Linked DNA regions of Rubrivivax gelatinosus IL144. The protein of the gene in region 2 interacts with the protein of the main gene of each other region in a pairwise test. Links are inferred from orthologs where the notes say so. Each region holds a gene or a part of one and is shown on either strand. Other genes may lie near its edges.

Region 1 (10,287 bases), 3.7 Mb from region 2 along the record:
CGGCTGCCTGGAATGTGGCAGCTGCCGCGTGATCTGCACCGAGCACGCCAACGTCGAGTGGGACTGGCCGCGTGGCGGCTACGGCATCCTCTTCAAATTTGGATGATTTCGCCCCCGGCCGCCTGGCGGCCGCCCCCCGAGGGGGCACCGGCCCCGACCGGGGGACCCGGATCGGGCCCGGCCCGCGCCGGCGACGCCGCTCCCCTGGTCGCCTGCGGCGACCTGTCCCCGAAGGGGTGGGTGCGCCGACGGTGACAGCAGAAAGACCCATGGCATGAACGACGTCGAGAAATTCCTCGCCCACGCCGTCGCGCTGGAGCGCGACGCGGCCCGGCGCTACGAAGACCTGGCGGCTTCGATGGGCACCGACGGCAACGCCGAGTTGCGTGCCTTCTTCGCCCGCATGGCGCACTTCTCGCGCCTGCACCTGGCCGAGGCGCAGGCGCGCGCGGGCTGGCGCACGCTGCCCGAGCTGGCCGCCGACGAGTTCGAGTGGCCCGACGGCATCCCGCCGGAAACCGCCGACTGGGCCGGCGTCGACCCGATGATGGCCCCCGCCGACGCGCTGGCCCTGGCGCTGGACAGCGAGCGCCGCGGCCACGCCTTCTACGCGGCGATCGCGGCGATCAGCCCCGACCCCGAGGTGCGCGCACTGGCCGGCGAGTTCGCCGCCGAAGAAGCGCAGCACGTCGCCGAACTCGAGAAGCTCGCCGCTGCCGCCGCGCGCTGAGCCCCGCCCGCGCACGAGCCGCGGGCCATTTGCGTTGCATCAAGCGGCCGACGGCATCCCTCGCCTGTCGGCGCGATTCGGCGTGCTTCTTGCACTGGCATGCTCGACCGGCGGCGGCATGGCGGGCAATGCCCGACAACGATGCGCCGGGCGCCCCGAGGTGGCCCGCCGCACCGCCTCGCCCCGCCCGTCAGACGCAGGAGGTGCGTGATGTCGAGTCGCACGGCGCTGAGCGAGCGCTATCAGGTTCAGCTCAGCACGGTTTACGAGGTGTGCCGCGTGCTGGGCGCGTCGCTGGATATCGCGCGCACCTTCCGCGTGGCGCTGAACACGCTGGCCTCGCAGCTGGGCCTGCAGCGGGCGATGGTCGTGATGCCGGCCGAAGACGGCGGCAACCTGCTGCGCATCCACAGCTGGGTGGGCCTGGACCGCGAGCAGGCCGCGCGCGGCCACTGGCGCAGCGGCGAAGGCGTCATCGGCCGCGTCTACGCCAGCGGCATGGCCGCCGTCGTGCCCGACGTGCAGGAGTCGCCCGAGTTCCTGGACCGCACCGGCGCCTTCGGCGCGCGCGGCGACCGGCCGCTGGCCTTCGTCGTCGTGCCGATGAAGACCGAACGCGCCACCGTCGGCGTGCTCGCCGCGCAGCGTGTGATGGACGACGGCGCCCGGCTCACCGACGACCAGCGCCTGCTGACGATGGTCGCGACCCTGCTGGCGCAGTCGGCGGCGCTGCATGTCGCCGTCGCCGAAGAACATTCGCGCCTGCTGCAGGAGACGACGCGGCTGCAGAAGGCGCTGGCACGCGAGCCTCGCGGCCGGCTGGCGATCGACAACGTGATCGGCGAGTCGCGCGCGATGCAGCAGGTGTTCACCGAGGTGCACCAGGCCGCGCCCTCGCGCGCCACGGTGCTGCTGCGCGGCGAGAGCGGCACCGGCAAGGAGGCGATCGCACGCGCGATCCACTTCCTGTCGCCGCGCAAGGACGCGCCCTTCATCAAGGTCAACTGCGCGGCGCTGACCGAGTCGCTGCTGGAAAGCGAGCTCTTCGGCCACGAACGCGGCGCCTTCACCGGCGCCGTCGGCGAACGCAAGGGCCGCTTCGAGCTGGCCCACGGCGGCACGCTGTTCCTCGACGAGATCGGCGACATCTCGCCGGGCTTCCAGGCCAAGCTGCTGCGCGTGCTGCAGGAGCGCGAGTTCGAGCGTGTCGGCGGCAGCAAGGCGGTGAAGGTCGACGTGCGCCTGATCTGCGCCACCAACCGCGACCTCGAGAAGATGGTCCAGCGCGGCGAGTACCGCGCCGACCTGTACTACCGCATCAACGTCGTCTCGATCTTCCTGCCGCCGCTGCGCGAACGCCGCAGCGACATCCCGCCGCTGGTCAACCACTTCATCGAGCGCTTCAACCAGGAGAACCGGCGCCAGCTGAAGGTCACGCCCGAGGCGATGAAGGTGCTGACGAGCTGCTACTGGCCGGGCAACGTGCGCGAGCTGGAGAACTGCATCGAGCGCACCGCGACCATGGTCCAGGGCGACCTGATCCGCGACCTGGCCTTCCCCTGCCGCAACAACCGCTGCCTGACGCAGACGCTGCACTTCCTGGACAAGGCCGACGCGGTGGCCGCCGCGGCCGCCGGCAACGGTTTCAACGGCCACGTGCTGGCGCCGACCAACGGCCATGCCGCGCCGCCGGCCGCCGCCGACGGCGGCTGGTCGGTGCCCGCGCCGGCGCCGGCACCGCCGCTGGGCGATCTGGACGCCGGCGCGCCGGCGCCGGCCGCCGACGGCGTCACGCGCATCGGCCCGACGCAGCAGCTGCCGCCGCCGGTCTCGCGTCTGGCCGGCACCGCGCCCGACGGCGAACGCGAACGCCTGATCTGGGCGATGGAGCAGTGCGGCTGGGTCCAGGCCAAGGCCGCACGGCTGCTGCGCATCACGCCGCGCCAGCTCGGCTACGCGCTGCAGAAGCACCGCATCGAGGTGCGCAAGCTCTGACCCCGCCGCCGCGCCCGCGCGGCGCGGCGACATCCGCAGCCCGCCCGCCACGGCCTGTGGGGGAATGGATTTCCCGCCTCTTGAAGCGCCGGAACCGGCCCCTATAATCAGTCTGCTAGCACTCGCCACGGGTGAGTGCTAACGACCGAGGCAGATTCGCTGCCCCCCGGTTGCCGCATGTCAGCGAGCGCTGCCTGCGCGGCGCTCCAGTGCCATAACGTGACTCCCAAGGAGATGTGAATGAAGCTTCGTCCGCTGCACGATCGCGTGATCGTCAAGCGTCTCGAAAACGAGACCAAGACCGCCTCCGGCATCGTCATCCCCGACAACGCCGCCGAAAAGCCCGATCAGGGTGAAGTCCTGGCGGTCGGCCCGGGCAAGCGCAACGACAAGGGCGACTTCGTCGTGCTGAACGTCAAGGTCGGCGACCGCGTTCTGTTCGGCAAGTACAGCGGCCAGACCGTCAAGGTCGACGGCGACGAGCTGCTGGTGATGCGCGAAGAAGACCTCTTCGCCGTCGTCGAGAAGTAATCCCCCTCCCCCCAGAATTCGAAGAGGTAGCACATGGCTGCTAAAGACGTGGTTTTCGGCGCCGACGCGCGCCACCGCATGGTCGAAGGCGTGAACGTTCTCGCCAACGCCGTCAAGGTCACCCTGGGCCCCAAGGGCCGCAACGTGGTGCTCGAGCGCTCGTTCGGCGCCCCCACCGTCACCAAGGACGGTGTCTCGGTCGCCAAGGAGATCGAGCTCAAGGACAAGCTCCAGAACATGGGCGCGCAGATGGTCAAGGAAGTCGCTTCCAAGACCAGCGACAACGCCGGTGACGGCACCACGACCGCGACCGTGCTGGCGCAGTCGATCGTGCGCGAAGGCATGAAGTTCGTCGCCGCGGGCATGAACCCGATGGACCTCAAGCGCGGCATCGACAAGGCCGTCGCCGCCCTGACGGAAGAGCTGAAGAAGGCCAGCAAGCCGACGACGACCAGCAAGGAAATCGGCCAGGTCGGCGCGATCTCCGCCAACAGCGACGAGTCGATCGGCAAGATCATCGCCGACGCGATGGACAAGGTCGGCAAGGAAGGCGTCATCACCGTCGAAGACGGCAAGAGCCTGAACAACGAACTCGACGTCGTCGAGGGCATGCAGTTCGACCGCGGCTACCTGTCGCCGTACTTCATCAACAACCCGGAAAAGCAGGTCGCGGTGCTCGAGAGCCCGTTCGTCCTGCTGTTCGACAAGAAGATCAGCAACATCCGTGACCTGCTCCCGATCCTCGAGCAAGTCGCCAAGGCGGGCCGCCCGCTGCTGATCATCGCCGAGGAAGTCGAAGGCGAAGCGCTGGCCACCCTGGTGGTCAACACCATCCGCGGCATCCTGAAGGTCGTCGCCGTGAAGGCCCCGGGCTTCGGTGACCGCCGCAAGGCCATGCTCGAAGACATCGCCATCCTGACGGGCGGCAAGGTCATCGCCGAGGAAGTCGGCCTGACGCTCGAGAAGGCCACGCTGGCCGACCTGGGCCAAGCCAAGCGCGTCGAAGTCGCCAAGGAAAACACCACGATCATCGACGGCGCCGGCAAGGCCGCCGACATCGAGGCGCGCGTCAAGCAGATCCGCGTCCAGATCGAGGAAGCGACCTCCGACTACGACCGCGAGAAGCTGCAAGAGCGCGTGGCCAAGCTGGCCGGCGGCGTGGCCGTCATCAAGGTCGGTGCCGCCACCGAAGTCGAGATGAAGGAAAAGAAGGCCCGTGTCGAAGACGCGCTGCACGCCACCCGTGCCGCCGTCGAAGAAGGCATCGTGGCCGGTGGCGGTGTCGCGCTGCTGCGCGCCCGCGCCGCCGTGGCCGGTGGCCTGAAGGGCGACAACCACGACCAGGACGCCGGCATCAAGATCGTGCTGCGCGCCGTCGAACAGCCGCTGCGCGAGATCGTCGCCAACGCCGGTGGCGAGCCCAGCGTCGTGATCAACAAGGTCCTCGAAGGCGCCGGCAACTTCGGCTACAACGCCGCCAACGACACCTACGGCGACATGATCGAGATGGGCATCCTGGATCCGACCAAGGTGACCCGTACCGCGCTGCAGAACGCCGCCTCCGTCGCCAGCCTGATGCTGACGACCGAGTGCATGGTCGCCGAGGCGCCGAAGGAAGAAGCCCCGATGCCCGCCGGCGGCGGCATGGGCGGCATGGGCGGCATGGGCATGGACATGTAATTCGGCGGCGCGGCGCCTCAGGGCGCCGCCTGCCGGACGGCTGCGCACGGGCTTCGGCCCGTGTGCACCTGCCCGCCAAACCCCAGCCCGTCTCCGCAAGGAGACGGGTTTTTTTCATTTCTGACCGGAATCCGGCCGCTTACCGGGCTTATTGCACACCCGACGCCGGCCGATAATCGCGAAGCGATGTCGTTTCTCAAACCGCCAGCCGAGCTCCAGCAGTTCATCGACGATGAACTGCTGCGCATGCCGCTGGTCGTCGACCAGACGCTGGACGGCGCGATCGACCGCATGCGCCAGAGCCTGCCGACGCTGGCGCCGCAGCCGCGCGCGTCGACGGCCGACGTGCTGCAGGCGCTGGGCAACAACCGCGAGCACCTGACCGACTACTACCTGCGCTCGCTGAAGCGCCAGCTCGCCGATCGCGCGCAGGCCAACACCGGCGCGCCGGCCCTGCCGTCGACGCTGTCGCTGGTCGACGAGGACTCGGTGGCGATCGACGTCGAGCTGTCGCACGTCATCGAGCTGATCCGCAGCACCGCCGAGTACGAGCTGCGCGAGCTGCAGACCTTCACCGCGGCGCTGGTCGGCGATATGGATCTCGCGCACGACCACAACCCTTTCGGGCCGGCGCAGCACGCGCGGGCGCTGTGGGCGGCGGCGCAGGCGCTGCCGCTGTCGCGCGGCCATCAGCTGCTGTTCATGCGCAATGCCGCGCCGGCGCTGGCGGCCGCGCTGCGCCGCGCCTATGCCGCCTCGTCGTCGCGGCTGGAGAGCCTGGGCGTCACGCCGGCGGCCTACCGCACGATGATCCTGCCCTCGGGCGCGCGGCGCTCGCGCCGGCCCGAGATCAGCCTGGGCGCCGGCCTGGACCTGGTGCGCTCGGCGGTCGCGCCGGGCAACGAACTCGGTTTCGACGGCCCGGCGCTGGAACTCGAACCGGCCCTCGCCGCCCCGCCGGGCAGCCAGGACACGCCGGCGGGCGAACGCCGCGCCGTCGAGCTGCTGACCGGCCTCTTCGACGCGATGCTCGCCGACCGGCGGCTGGCGCAGGACATCGCGCTGATGCTGTCGCGCCTGCAGTCGGTCGCCACGCGGCTGGTGCTGCGCGAGCCGCGGGCGCTGGAGGACGAGACCCACGCGATGTGGCGCTTCGTCGACGCGCTGGCCCATCTGGGCGACGTGCTGCCGCCTCAGGGCAACCCGGAACGCACGCAGACGCTGCGCTTCGCGCAAGGCCTGGTCGAGCACCTGGCGGCCGAGCCGGCGCCGGCCGCACCGCTGTTCGACTGGGCGGCCGAGCGCCTGCAGCACCAGGCCCAGCACCGCTTCGCGCGCCGCTGCACCGACGCGGCGGCACAGATCGCCGAGCTGCAGCGCCTGGAGGAGCGGCTGTGCTCCTCGGCAGCGCCGCCGTCGACGATGGGCGGCGCGCTCGACATCGCGCAGCTCGACACCGTGCCGGCCGACCTGATGCCGGCCGACGGGCCCGGCGAACCGCGCGACGCCCTGGCCTGGCTGCAGGCGCGGCGCCCCGCCGACTGGGTGCACGTCTTCCTGCAGGGCCGCTGGGTCAAGGCGCAGGTGCTGTGGCCGGGCGAACTCGGCGAGCTGTGGCTGCTCGGCGACGCCGAGAGCCCCGAGACCTGGGCCGTGCGCCGGCGCGCGCTGCTGACGCTGCGCACCGAAGGCCTGCTCGCGACGCTGAAGCCGCGTTCGCTGGTGCGCTCCGCCGCCAAGCGCGTGATGCGGCGGTCCTTCCAGCTTTAAGCGGCCGCCGGCGCGATCCAGCCGCGCAGCGTCGCGGCCACGTCTTCCAGCCCGCGGCGCGACAGCGCCGAGAACAGCGCGACGCCGATCTCGGCGTTCTCCGTGGCGACCTCGCCCAGCACCTGCTGGGCGCCGGCCAGCGCCGCGTCGGCCTCGCGGCGGTTGAGCTTGTCGCACTTGGTCAGCACGGCCAGCAGCCGCACCTCGCCGGTGGCCACACGCGGCGCGATCAGCGCGAGCAGGCGACGGTCCAGGTCGGTGAAGCCCAGGCGCGAGTCGATCATCAGCACCACGCCGTGCAGCGCGCGCCGCAGTTCGAGGTACTGCGCCATCACCTCCTGCCAGCGCAGCTTGGCGCGGCGGTCCACGGCGGCGTAGCCGTAGCCCGGCAGGTCGGCGAACAGCGCGTCGGGCGCGTCCTTCGGGCCGACCTCGAAGAGGTTGATGTGCTGCGTGCGGCCCGGCGTGCGCGACGCGAACGCCAGGCGCCGCTGCTGCGCCAGCGTGTTGATCGCGGTGGACTTGCCGGCGTTGCTGCGGCCGACGAAGGCGATTTCCGGCAATTCGCTCTGCGGGAGCTGGTCCATCCGGCTCGCCGTCGTGAGGAATCGCGCGGTGTGCGCCCAGGCCAGAGCACTCTTTTCAGCGTCGCTTGGCACATCTCGAAAGGTAGACGTCATGGGCCATTGTAAAATCCTGCGGTTTGACACCCGAACACCTGCCGACCGAGGCCCCCGCCGCATGAAGTTCGCCGTCGCCCTGACCCTCGCCGCGCTCGCCGCCGGCCCCGCCTTCGCCCAGGAAGCGAAGCCCGCCAAGCCGGACCTGGCCAAGGGCCAGATCACGGCCGCCACCTGCCAGGCCTGCCACACGGCCGACGGGTCGCGTGGTGTGCCGACCTACCCGATCCTGCAAGGCCAGCACGCGGCCTACATCGTCAAGCAGCTCACCGAGTTCAAGGCCGGCAAGCGCATGAACCCCATCATGATGGGCATGGCCGCGCCGCTGAGCCCGGAAGACATGGTCAACGTCGCCGCGTTCTTCGCGTCGAAGGCGCCGGTCAAGGGCGAGTCGACCTCCAAGGAGACGCTGGCCCTGGGCCAATCGATCTTCCGCGGCGGCATCGCCTCGAAGAAGGTCCCGGCCTGCGCCGGCTGCCACAGCCCGAACGGCGCCGGCATCCCCGCGCAGTACCCGCGCCTGGGTGGCCAGCACGTCGAATACACGACGACGCAGCTGAACACCTTCCGCTCGGGCGAACGCGCCAACAGCATCCAGATGACGGCCATCGCCGCCAAGCTGAGCGACGCCGAGATCAAGGCCGTGGCCGACTACATCGCCGGCCTGCACTGATCGCACACAGCGCATGCTCGACGGGCCGGCTCATGCCGGCCCGTTTTGTTTGGGGCGCCGCCATGCCCCACGGCGCACCTGTGATCTGCGCGCCCGGCCGACGCGCGGCGGCGCTTTGCGCTACCTTGCGCTGTCGTCTTCCACCGAGCCCTCAATGCTGTACCTGAAGGACCGCGGCCACGTTCACCCGCTGGCCAGCGAGATCACCCCGCGCGAAGTCTGGCGCCAGCGCCGAACGCTGATCCAGGGCCTGGCCGCGGGCGCGGCGACAGCAGCGATGCCGGCGCTGGCCGCCACCACGCGACCCGGCAAACGCGACGCGCTGCCCGGCGCGCGCAGCGCGGTGCCGGGCGCGGCGACGATGGAAGCGCCGACGGCCTACGCCGACGTCACCAGCTACAACAACTTCTACGAGTTCGGCACCGACAAGGCCGACCCCGCGCAGCGCGCGCAGGGGCTGCAGACCCGGCCCTGGACCGTCGTCGTCGACGGCCTGGTGAAGAAACCCGGCCGCTGGGACCTGGACGCGCTGCTGAAGCTCGCGCCGATGGAAGAACGCGTCTACCGCCTGCGCTGCGTCGAAGGCTGGTCGATGGTCATCCCCTGGGTCGGCTACTCGCTGTCCGAGCTGATCCGCCGCGTCGAGCCGCTGGGCAGCGCGCGCTACGTGCAGTTCGAGACTCTGGGCGACGCCAAGCAGATGCCCGGGCTGCGCTCGAACATCATCCCCTGGCCTTACGTCGAAGGGCTGCGGATGGACGAGGCGATGCACCCGCTCGCGCTGCTTGCCTTCGGCCTCTACGGCGAGGTTCTGCCGCCGCAGAACGGCGCGCCGCTGCGCCTGGTGGTGCCCTGGAAGTACGGCTTCAAGTCGGCCAAGAGCCTGGTCGCGATCCGCTTCGTCGAGCAGCAGCCGCGCAGCGCCTGGCAGCGCACCGCGCCTCAGGAGTACGGCTTCTACGCCAACGTCAACCCGACGGTCGACCACCCGCGCTGGAGCCAGGCCACCGAGCGCCGCATCGGCGACGGCCTGTTCGCCAAGCGCCGGCCGACGCAGATGTTCAACGGCTACGAGCCGCAGGTCGGCCAGCTCTACGCCGGGCTGGACCTGAAAACGAACTACTGAGCCCGTGGCCTCGGTCAACAAGCTGCTGGCCACGCCGGCGGCCAAGCCGATCGTCTTCGTGCTCGCGCTGCTGCCGGCGGCTTGGCTGGTCTGGGGCGCCGTCGCCAACACGCTGGGCGCCAACCCGGCCGAGGCGCTGATCCGCGCCACCGGCGACTGGACGCTGCGTTTCCTGTGCCTGACGCTGGCCGTGACGCCGCTGCGCCAGATGACCGGCTGGCACGCGCTGGCGCGGCTGCGGCGCATGCTGGGCCTGTTCACCTTCTTCTACGGCGTCGTGCACTTCCTGTGCTTCGCCTGGCTGGACATGGGCTTCGACGTCGACGCCATCGTGCACGACATCGCCAAGCGCCCGTTCATCCTCGTCGGCACCGCAGCGCTGCTGACGATGCTGCCGCTGGCCGCGACCTCGTTCAACGCGGCGATCAAGGCCCTGGGCGCGCGGCGCTGGCAGGCGTTGCACCGCGCCGTCTACGCGACGGCCGGCCTCGCGCTGCTGCACTTCTTCTGGATGCGCTCGGGCAAACACGATTACGCCGAGGTCGCGGTCTATGCCGCGATCCTCGGCGTCCTGCTCGGCTGGCGCCTCTGGCGCCGGCTGCGGCCGGCGCCGCGCCCGGCGCTGCCCTAGCGCGCCAGCACCGGCGCCAGCGCGCGCCCGGTGTGCGTGCCGGCGGCCACCACCTGCTCCGGCGTGCCGGCGGCCACCACGCGGCCGCCTTCGCCGCCGCCCTCGGGGCCCAGGTCGAGGATCCAGTCGGCCTCGGCGATGACGTCCAGGTCGTGTTCGATGACGACGACGCTGTGGCCGGCGTCGACCAGCCGGTGCAGCACGCGCGCCAGGCGTTCGACGTCGGCCATGTGCAGGCCGACCGTCGGTTCGTCGAGCACGTACAGCGTGTGCGGCAATCGGTTGCCGCGCCGCGTGACGTCGTCGCGCACCTTGGACAGCTCGGTGACGAGCTTGATGCGCTGCGCCTCGCCGCCCGACAGCGTCGGGCTCGGCTGGCCCAGCGTCAGATAGCCCAGGCCGACGTCCTTCAGCAACTGCAGCGGGTGGGCGATCGCCGGCATGCTGGCGAAGAAGCCGACGGCCTCGTCG
Region 2 (10,255 bases):
CGGTGTTCGAGAAGAACCACCGCGTCGGCGGTCTGCTGCGCTACGGCATCCCCGACTTCAAGTTCGAGAAGTCGCACATCGACCGCCGCGTCGAGCAGATGAAGGCCGAAGGTGTGGTCTTCCGCACCGGCGTGCTCGTCGGCGCGCTGCCCAAGGGCAGCAAGGTCACGAACGACGCCAAGGAGACGGTGTCGGCCGAGCAGCTGCAGGCCGAGTTCGACGCCGTCGTGCTGGCCGGCGGTGCCGAGCAGTCGCGCGACCTGCCGGTGCCGGGGCGCGACCTCGACGGCGTGCACTTCGCGATGGAGTTCCTGCCGCAGCAGAACAAGGTCGTCGCCGGCGACAAGGTCAAGGGCCAGATCCGGGCCGACGGCAAGCACGTCATCGTCATCGGCGGTGGCGACACCGGCAGCGACTGCGTCGGCACCAGCAACCGCCACGGCGCGGCCAGCGTCACGCAGTTCGAGCTGATGCCGATGCCGCCCGAGCAGGAAGACCGGCCGATGACCTGGCCGTACTGGCCGACCAAGCTGCGCACCAGCTCCAGCCACGAGGAAGGCTGCGTGCGCGAGTTCGCGATCGCGACCAAGGAGTTCGTCGGCGCCAAGGGCAAGCTCACCGGCCTGAAGACGGTGAACGTGCAGTGGCAGGGCGGCAAGATGGTCGAGGTGCCGGGCAGCGAGCGCGAATGGAAGGCCGATCTGGTTCTGCTGGCGATGGGCTTCACCAATCCCGTGGCCAGCGTGCTGGAAGCTTTCGGCGTCGCCAAGGACGCACGCGGCAACGCCGCGGCGACGACCGAGGCCGCCGGCGGCTACCGCACCAGCGTGGCCAAGGTCTTCGCCGCCGGCGACATGCGCCGCGGCCAGTCGCTCGTCGTCTGGGCGATCCGCGAAGGCCGCCAGTGCGCGCGCGCCGTCGACGAGTTCCTGACCGGCTCGTCGCTGCTGCCGCGCTGAACCGGCGCGCGTACTTCGCGCCGGCGTGTCGCCGTTCACAAGGCTTTACCGGGGGTTGAATTCGGGGGAACCCGCAGCCTCCGGAGCCTCGTGCGAAAATTACCGACCCACGATTCGTTAGGTCGGGGCCGCGAGGCCACGACAGGCCCCGCTTGAAGTCCGACACGCTCATCGAGATCGACCACGTCACGTTCGGCTACGACGCCGCACGGACGATCCTGCGCGGCGTCTCGATGACTTTCCGCCGCGGCCAGGTCACGGCCATTCTGGGCGGCTCCGGTTGCGGCAAGACGACATTGCTGCGACTGATCGGCGGCGTCTACCCGCCGAACCAGGGCCGCGTCGTTTTCGACGGCGAACTCGTCGACACGCGCGACAAGGAGCTGCTGTACCGCGTGCGCCGCCGGCTCGGCATGCTGTTCCAGTTCGGCGCGCTGTTCACCGACCTGACGGTGTTCGAGAACGTCGCCTTCCCGCTGCGCGAGCACACCGAGCTGCCCGAGTCGATGATCCGCGACATCGTGCTGATGAAGCTCAACGCCGTCGGCCTGCGCGGCGCGGCCTCGCTGCGCATCTCGCAGGTCTCCGGCGGCATGGCGCGGCGCATCGCGCTGGCGCGGGCTATCTCGCTGGACCCCGAGCTGATCATGTACGACGAGCCCTTCGCCGGGCTGGACCCGATCTCGATGGGCGTCACCGCCAACCTGATCCGCAAGCTCAACGACGCCACCGGCTCGACCTCGCTCGTCGTCTCGCACGACGTGCAGGAGTGTTTCCAGATCGTCGACTACGCCTACCTGATGGCGCCCGGCGGCCGCCTGGTCGCCCAGGGCACGCCGGCCGAACTCTCGCGCTCGGACGACCCCGAGGTGCGCCAGTTCATCCGCGGCGAGCCCGACGGCCCGGTCAAGTTCCACTACCCGGCGCCGCCGCTGGCGCAGGACCTGGGGATCCCGACATGACGGCCGCGCTGCAGTTCATCGGCCGTGTCACGCTCGAATGGCTTCGGGCGCTCGGCCACGCCGCCTACTTCTTCGCCGACCTGCTGCGCCACTCGCCGGCGGCGCTGCGCCGCTTCTCGCTCGTCGTCGCGCAGATCCACGCCATCGGCAACCGCTCGCTGGTCATCATCCTGGCCTCGGGCATGGCGGTGGGTTTCGTGCTCGCGCTGCAGATGTACTACGCGCTGGTGACCTACGGCGCTGCCGAGAGCCTGGGGCTGGTGGTCAACCTGTCGCTGGTGCGCGAGCTCGGCCCGGTGGTCGCCGCGCTGCTCTTCGCCGGCCGCGCCGGCACCTCGCTGACCGCCGAGATCGGCCTGATGAAGGCGGGCGAGCAGCTTGCCGCTATGGAGCTGATGGCGATCGACCCGCGCAGCCGCGTGCTCGCGCCGCGATTCCTGGGCGGCGTCATCTCGATGCCCCTGCTGGCCGCCCTGTTTTCGGCGATCGGCATTCTGGGGGCGTGGGTGGTCGCGGTGTTGCTGATCGGCGTCGACGCCGGCAACTTCTGGTCGATCATGCAATCCAGCGTCGACGTCTGGCGCGACGTCGGCAACGGCATCGTCAAGAGCTTCGTCTTCGGCGTCATCTGCACGTCGGTGGCGCTGTACCAGGGTTACGAGACGCAAGCCACGCCCGAAGGCGTGGCCCACGCGACGACACGCACCGTCGTCATCGCATCGCTGTCTGTGCTGGCAACGGACTTCCTGTTGACCGCGCTGATGTTCTCGACGCCGTGATCCGGCGCCGCTGAGGAAAAGAATGGGAAAGAAGGGTATCGAGACGCTCGTCGGGTTGTTCGTCCTGCTGGGCCTGTGCGGGTTCGTGTTCCTGGCGCTGAAGGCGGCCAACCTGGGCAGCTTCAGCAGCCACGGCACCACCTACTCGCTGACGGCGCGCTTCGACAACATCGGCGGGCTGAAGGTGCGTGCGCCGGTGCGCAGCGCCGGCGTCGTTGTCGGCCGCGTCAAGGCGATTTCGCTGGACCCCAAGACCTTCCAGGGCGTGGTCGAGCTCGACGTCGACCAGCGCTTCCAGTTCCCCAAGGACTCGTCGGCCAAGATCCTGACCTCCGGCCTGCTGGGTGACCAGTACATCGGCCTGGAGCCCGGCGGCGACGATCAGAACCTGAAGTCCGGTGACGTCGTCGCCCAGACCCAGTCGGCCGTGGTGCTGGAGAACCTGATCGGCCAGTTCATGACCGGCAAGGCCGCCGACGCCGGCAACGGCGCCGCGGGGACGGCACCGTGAAGCGCCTGTCCGTCGCGCTGGCCGTCGCCGCGCTCGCCGCGGGTTGTGCCACGACACCGGCGCCGTCCGCCGATGGCGCCTCGGCGCCGGTGCAGGCCGCGTCGCCGGTCGACCCGTGGGAGAACTGGAACCGCAAGGTCTTCGCGTTCAACGACAAGGTCGACGATGCCGTCGTGCGTCCGGTCGCGCAGGCGTACCGCGACAACGTGCCCGAGCTGGTGCGCACCGGCGTCGGCAACGTGCTGCGCAACATCTACGACGTCTGGTCGACGGTCAACCAGTTCCTCCAGGGCAAGCCCAAGGAAGGCCTGGAGATGGGCGCGCGGGTCGTCACCAACACGACGATCGGCCTGTTCGGCCTCGTCGACTGGGGCACCCAGGTCGGCCTGACGCGCAAGACCGAGGACTTCGGCCAGACGCTGGGCGTCTGGGGCTTCGGCCCGGGGCCCTACGTCGTGCTGCCTTTCCTCGGCCCGTCGACGCTGCGCGACACGATCGCGCTGCCGGCCGACCGGCTGTACTCGCCGTCGTCGCTGCCGGAAACCGACGCCGGCCAGTATTCGGTGCTCGCGCTGGAACTGTTGAACGCCCGCAGCGATCTGTTGGACACCACCAAGCTGCTCGACCAGGTCGCGCTCGACCGCTACTCCTTCGTGCGCGACGCCTATCTGTCGCGGCGGCTTGACCAGGTCTGGGACGGCGCTCCGCCGCTCCAGGACTACGACGACGGCGACGACGGGGCCGCGCCGGCGCAGTGAACCGCCGTCGCGGTTCGTGCGTTGAAGCGGCATCGCCTCATGGCGCCGTCGCAACCGAAAGGCAAACGATGTTCAAGAAGTTCCTCTCCGGCCTGGCCCTGCTGGGCTTCCTCGTCGCCGGCGCCCACGCCGAGCCGGGCGCGCCCGACGCGTTCGTGCGCACGATCTCCAACGACGTCATCAACACCGCCAAGACCGACAAGGCGATCCAGTCCGGCGACATCAACGCCGTCGTCGCGCTGGTCGACAAGAAGGTGATGCCTGCGGTGGCCTTCGAGGTCGTCACGCGTTCGGCGGTCGGCCCGCAGTGGCGCAGTGCCACACCCGACCAGCGCGCCAAGCTGCAGGCCGAGTTCAAGACGCTGCTGGTGAAGGTCTACGCCGGCGCGCTGACGCAGCTGAAGGACCAGACCGTCGAGATCACCAAGACCCAGCCGGTGCCCGGCGGCACCCAGGTCGTCGTGCAGTCCGAGGTGCGCGGCAAGGGCGAGCCGATCAAGCTCGACTACCGCCTCGACCAGCAGCAAGGCGCCTGGAAGATCATCGACGTCAACGTCGGCGGCATCTGGCTGGTGCAGAGCTACCGCTCGCAGTTCGCCCAGGAGATCAGCGCCGGCGGCATCGACGGCCTGATCGCCAAGCTGGTGGAGCGCAACAAGGCGCCCGCGCAGCCGGCCAAGAAGGGCTGAGATGAAGCTGCCCGCGACCGCCACGCTGGCCCAGGCCAACGAGCTGCTGCGTCAGCTCGGTGAGGACACCGAAGTCGTCGACGCCAGCGAACTCGCCGATTTCGACAGCTCGGCGGTCGCGCTGCTGCTCGAAGCCCGCCGCCGCGCCGCGGCCCGCGGGCGCACGCTGCGCATCGACGGCGCCCAGGCCCAGCTCGTCGAGCTGGCGCGCCTGTATGGCGTCGACGAGCTGCTGGGCCTGCCGGCCGCCGAAGCGGCCTGAGCCGGCTCAGCCGTCGGCGTCCTCGGCCAGCCGCTGGCCGTCGGAATAACGCCGGTTGCGCAGGTTCTTCTTGATCTCCGAGAGCGTCGGCCGCAGCGCGGCCGAGCCCAGGCGCAGCGCGACGCCGGTGGCCAGGATGTCGACGATCGTCAGGTGCAGCAGCCGCGAGACCATCGGGCTGTAGCGGTCGGCGTCTTCCGGATGGTCGGCGGCCAGCAGGATGTGGCCCGGCGAGCCCAGCGCCAGCGTCGCCAGCGGCGAGCCGCTGGCGGTGATGACGATCACCGTCGCGCCCTTGCGGCGCGCGATCTCGGCGACGTCCAGGATGTCGCGGCTGCGCCCCGAGTTGCTGATGACGACGGCGCAATCGCCTTCGGAGAGCATGGTCGCGCTCATCACCTGCACGTGGCCGTCGCTGATGGCCATCGAGTTGACGCCCAGGCGGAAGAACTTGTGCTGCGCGTCCAGCGCCACGATGCCGGAGTTGCCGACACCGTAGAACTCGATGCGCCGGCTGTGGCGGCCGGCTTCGGTGAGCGCGCCGATCGCGTCCTCGATCGCCTGGCTGGCGGCGGCGTTGCGGTAGCGCAGCAGCGCGGCGACGGCGTTGTCGACGACCTTGATGACCAGGTCGCCGGCCTTGTCGTCCTCCTCGACGGCGCGGTGCACGAAGGGTACGCCTTCGTTGACGCTGCCGGCGAGCTTGATCTTGAAGTCCGCCAGGCCGTCGTAGCCGACGCTGCGGCAAAAGCGCACGACGGTGGGCTTGCTGACGCGGGCGCGCTCGGCGAGTTCGCCGACCGGCAGGCTGGCGAAGCCGCGTGCGTCGGCCAGCAGCAGGCGTGCGACGCGCTGCTCGGCCGGCGGCAGGGCGGGGATCGAGGCCCGGATGCGTTCGAGCATCGGGCTCATCTCGGCGACCGGCTCCCGGACGGGGCGCGGTGTGGTGCTCGGAAAGTGGTTCATTGCTCTTCTGCCCAGGCGCAGCTGTCGCGCGCGACGAGCGCGCTGGCGGCTGCCGGGCCCCAGCTGCCGGCCGCGTAGGGGCGCGGCCCGGTCGGGTCGTTGTCCCAGGCGTCCAGCACCGGTTCGACCCAGCGCCAGGCCTGTTCCTGTTCGTCGCTGCGCACGAACAGGTTCAGCCGCCCGGCGATCGCGTCGAGCAGCAGGCGCTCGTAGGCGCCCACCCGCTCGCTCGGGAAAGCCTTGTCGAAGTCCAGGTCCAGCGACACCGGCGACAACACCTCGTTGGTGCTGCCGCCGGTCGCGGCCAGCAGGTGCAGCTCCAGCCCGTCCTCGGGCTGCAGCTTGATGACCAGGCGGTTGGCGCGCCGCGTGCCCGGGAAGATCGGGTGCGGCACCTCGCGGAAGTTGACGACGATGTGCGCGTCCTGCTCGGCCAGGCGCTTGCCGGTGCGCAGGTAGAAGGGCACGCCAGCCCAGCGCCAGTTCTGGATCTCGGTGCGCAGCGCGACGAAGGTCTCGCAGCGGCTGCCGGCCGGCACCTTGACCTCGTCGAGGTAGCCCGGCACCGCCTGGCCCTCGACGCTGCCGGCGCGGTACTGGCCGCGCACGACATCGCGCGCCACGGTCTCGGGCGTGAACGGGCGCAGCGAACGCAGCACCTTCAGCTTCTCGTCGCGGATCGCGTCGGCCGCGCTCGACGACGGCGGCTCCATCGCGATCATCGTCAGCAGCTGCAGCGCGTGGTTCTGGATCATGTCGCGCAGCGCGCCGGTGCGGTCGTAGTAGTCGCCGCGCGTGCCCACACCCAGCGACTCGGCCAGCGTGATCTGGATGTTGGCGATCCACTCGCGCCGCCACAGCGGCTCGAACAAGGCGTTGCCGAAGCGCAGCGCCATCAGGTTCTGCACCGCGGGCTTGCCGAGGTAGTGGTCGATGCGCAGCGCCTGGCGCTCGTCGAAGACCGAACGCACGACGCGGTTGATCTGCTGTGCGCTCGCCAGGTCGTGGCCCAGCGGCTTCTCCAGCACGATGCGCACGTGCGGGCCGACGATGCCGGCGGCGCCCAGCTGTTCGCAGATCACCGGGAACAGGTAGGGGCTGGTCGCCAGGTACATCAGCGCCGTGTCGGCGCCGCGTTCGGCCAGCCAGGCCTTGAGGCCGGCGTAGTCCTCGGGCTTGGACAGATCCATGCGCCGGTAGTGCAGCAGCTGCGCGAACTCGTCGAACTCGGCGTCGTTCGGGCGCTTGCTGCTCTCGACGGCGGCGAAACGCTCGCGCACGAAGGCGCGGTACTCGTCGTCGCTGCGTTCGTCGCGCGCGACGGCGAGGATGCGGCCGCCCTCGGGCAGCTTGTGGTGGCGCCAGGCCTGGAACAGCGCCGGCAGCAGCTTGCGCCAGGTCAGGTCGCCGGTGCCACCGAAAAAGACGAGGTCGAAGGACATGTCGGGGCGTGCATGTAACTAAGTTTCTTCCCGATCATGCTCCGCGGTTTCAGGCCGGTCAACCGCGGGGCGATCCGGACCCGCCGCGTGGCGGCCGGAGGCCCGCCGGCTAGTACGGTACCTCGTAGCGCAGTTCGCGCCAGCGCAGCACCGCCGAACGCGGGCCGATTCGCTCCAGTGTCACGCCGGGTGCGGCGGCATCGCCTTCGTGCAGCAGCTGGCCGCCGACGAGCAGCATGCGTGCGGCCGGCTGGTCGGAATAGATCGCGCCGCCGATCGTCAGCTGCGGCAGGCTGCGGCGCTGTTCGGCCGAAAGCTGGTCGATGGGGATCACGCGGTCGGCGCCCGGTGCCGTGGCGGCGACGCGGGCCGGGGCGACGACCGGGGCGGGCGCGGGCGGAGCCACTCGGCGCGGCGCCTCGGTCGTGGCGGCGGGCGGCGGCACGATGCGCGGCGGGCCGACCCGCGGCACCGCCTCGGCGCTCGCCGGCGCTGCCACCGGCGGCGTGTCGAGCCGGGCCGTGGGCGGCGCGGCCGGGGTCGCGGCCGGCACGGGCGCCGCCTGGGCCACGGTGGCGGCCGGTGCCGCCGGTGCAGCGGGGCGCTGCGTGCCCCACCAGGCGCCGGCGCCGATGGCGGCGAGGGCTGCCGCGCCGCCGGCCGCGATCCAGGGCCCGCGGCGCGGCGCGGGCGTCGCGGCGGCCGGGGCCGGCGCGGCGGGCTGGGAGTGCAGGCCGGGCACGGCGCCGCGCTCGCGTTCGGCGTCGGCCCGGCGCAGGGCGTCGAGGATGTAGGACATGGTCTCAGCGGGTCAGCGCGAGCCGCGGCGCGGTGTCGCCGTCGGGCCGCAGGATCTGCATCAGCGTCAGCGGGCCGGCGCGGCCGTCGGGCTGCAGCCCGTGCGCGACCTGGAAGGCGACGATGCGCGGTGCCAGCGCGCCGCGGCCGGGCAGGCGTTCGTCCAGCCAGGCCGCGAGCGTCGCCGCGCCGCCGGGCGCGCCCCAGCCGGGCGGCGGCCGCCACAGCGTCGCGAACTCGCCGCGCCACAGCGTGGCCAGCGTCGCCAGTTCGACGCTCGCTTCGCCGCCTTCGGCGAAGGCCAGCGTCGCGTGCTCGGCCGACAGGCCGGTCAGCAGCACGACGCCGCTGCGGCCGTCGCTGCCGTGCAGCGTCAGCAGGCCCGGACGGCCGAGGTCGCGCACCTGGGCCAGGCCGGTCTTCGTGCGCCAGCAGGCCAGGCCGCTGGCGGCCAGCGCGCTGCACGGTTCGCCGGCCCCGGGCTCGGCTTTCCAGCGTTTGGCGAGCGAGCGCACGCCGTCGGCCTCGCGCGCCGCGGCGCGCGCCAGCAGCGCCTCGGCGTCGAGTTCGTCGGCCACCGGGGCCGGCGCAGCCGATGCCGCGGCGACCGGCACCGAGGCGTTTGCCGAGGCCGCCGCTGGCGCCGGGGCCGCGTGCACGGCCGGGGCCACCGGCGCCGCGGCGACGCCGCCACGCCCGGCCTGCCAGGCCAGCGCGCCGACGGCCAGCGCCGCGAAGCCCAGCACGGCCGCCACGGCCGGCGCCCGCGACGGCGTCGGGGACGGCGGCACGGTGCCGAAGACCTCGTGCGCCGCACGTTCGACGACGGCGCGCCCGACACGCCGCTGCCCCTGCGCGTAGCCGCCGAGCAGCGCCCGGTCGGCGAGCAGGTTGATGCGCCGCGGCACGCCGCCGCACAGCCGGTGCAGCGCCGCCAGCGCCTCGTCGTCGAAAGGCGGCTCGCCGCTCAGCCCGGCCACCGCCAGGCGGTGGCGCACGTAGGCCGCGGTCTCGGCGGCGTCCAGCGCCGGCAGGTGGTAGCGCGCGATGACACGCTGGGCGAGCTGCTCCAGGTCGGGCCGCGCCAGCATCGTGCGCAGCTCGGGCTGGCCGATCAGCACGATCTGCAGCAGCTTGCGCTCGTCGGTCTCGAGGTTGGTCAGCAGGCGCAGCTGCTCCAGCACTTCGGGCGCCAGCGCCTGGGCCTCGTCGATGACCAGCACCGCGTGGCGGCCGGCGGCGTGCGCGGCCAGCAGGAAACGGTTCAGCGCGTCGACATAGGCCTTCACCGTCGCCGCGCCGGCCGGCACCTCGAGGCGGAACTCGTCGCAGACGGTCTGCAGCAGCTCCAGCGCGTCGAGCTTGGGGTTGAAGACGTAGGCCACGTCGCAGTGCGCCGGCACCTGCTCCAGGAAGCAGCGGCAGACGGTGGTCTTGCCGGCGCCGATCTCGCCGGTCAGCAGCACGAAGCCGCCGCCGCCGGACAGGCCGTAGAGCAGATGCGCCAGCGCCTCGCGGTGCGCTTCGCTCATGTAGAGGAAACGCGGGTCGGGGGCGATCGAGAAGGGCTCGCGCTGCAGGCCGTAGAAGCTCGCGTACATCGGGTTCCGGATCGGTCGTGGGGCGTGGCGGCGCGACGGGGGGCGCGAAGACGCCTAGCATAGCGAGGCCCGGCAACGCTCCATTTCGTATCCGTGTCACACGGTTGCGGGGGCGCAGGCGGTGCAATCCAGACTCTACGCCGATCCCCCATGAACCAGCTCGACCAGCTCCGCCAGTACACGACCGTCGTCGCCGATACCGGCAACTTCCACCAGCTCGCCCAGTTCGCGCCGCGTGACGCGACGACCAACCCCTCGCTGATCCTCAAGGCCGTGCGCCAGCCCGAGTACGCGCCGCTGCTGGCCGAGACCGTGGCCGCGCACGCCGCGCGGCCGCTCGACGAGATCGTCGACGAGGTGCTGGTGCGTTTCGGCCTGGAGATCCTGAAGGTCGTGCCGGGCCGCGTCAGCACCGAGGTCGACGCCCGCCTGTCCTTCGACACCGCGGCGACGATCGAACGCGGCCGGCGCATCGCCGCGCTGTACCGCGCCGCCGGCGTCGGCCCCGAGCGCCTGCTGGTCAAGATC

What was found.
Region 1: the proteins of RGE_RS04065 (region 2) and groL interact in binary tests that used the Escherichia coli proteins (3 or more experiments, as listed by UniProt). The link is inferred for Rubrivivax gelatinosus IL144 from one-to-one orthologs.

What each region holds. Positions count from the first base shown.
Region 1 is NC_017075.1:4,612,723-4,623,009, forward strand. What follows is about bases 2,748-5,612. They hold groL (chaperonin GroEL), read left to right. Parts: upstream 2,748-3,289; coding sequence 3,290-4,936; downstream 4,937-5,612. Other genes in these bases: groES (co-chaperone GroES), read left to right, coding at 2,966-3,256; RGE_RS21060 (DUF1631 family protein), read left to right, coding at 5,123-5,612. Also shown: RGE_RS21035 (ferredoxin family protein), read left to right, coding at 1-106; RGE_RS21040 (ferritin-like domain-containing protein), read left to right, coding at 275-730; nif-specific transcriptional activator NifA, read left to right, coding at 941-2,725; more of RGE_RS21060, read left to right, coding at 5,613-6,706; yihA (ribosome biogenesis GTP-binding protein YihA/YsxC), read right to left, coding at 6,703-7,386; RGE_RS21070 (c-type cytochrome), read left to right, coding at 7,448-8,059; protein-methionine-sulfoxide reductase catalytic subunit MsrP, read left to right, coding at 8,214-9,185; RGE_RS21080 (protein-methionine-sulfoxide reductase heme-binding subunit MsrQ), read left to right, coding at 9,190-9,816; excinuclease ABC subunit UvrA, read right to left, coding at 9,813-10,287.
Region 2 is NC_017075.1:866,016-876,270, forward strand. Bases 184-3,016 are described here. They hold RGE_RS04065 (ABC transporter ATP-binding protein), read left to right. Parts: upstream 184-1,111; coding sequence 1,112-1,921; downstream 1,922-3,016. Other genes in these bases: RGE_RS04060 (glutamate synthase subunit beta), read left to right, coding at 184-959; mlaE (lipid asymmetry maintenance ABC transporter permease subunit MlaE), read left to right, coding at 1,918-2,700; mlaD (outer membrane lipid asymmetry maintenance protein MlaD), read left to right, coding at 2,723-3,016. Outside these bases: more of RGE_RS04060, read left to right, coding at 1-183; more of mlaD, read left to right, coding at 3,017-3,211; RGE_RS04080 (MlaA family lipoprotein), read left to right, coding at 3,208-3,969; RGE_RS04085 (MlaC/ttg2D family ABC transporter substrate-binding protein), read left to right, coding at 4,038-4,658; RGE_RS04090 (STAS domain-containing protein), read left to right, coding at 4,660-4,920; RGE_RS04095 (MurR/RpiR family transcriptional regulator), read right to left, coding at 4,927-5,823; zwf (glucose-6-phosphate dehydrogenase), read right to left, coding at 5,883-7,328; RGE_RS04105 (general secretion pathway protein GspB), read right to left, coding at 7,438-8,127; RGE_RS04110 (ExeA family protein), read right to left, coding at 8,132-9,727; tal (transaldolase), read left to right, coding at 9,878-10,255. UniProt on the Escherichia coli protein: Part of the ABC transporter complex MlaFEDB, which is involved in a phospholipid transport pathway that maintains lipid asymmetry in the outer membrane by retrograde trafficking of phospholipids from the outer membrane to the inner membrane.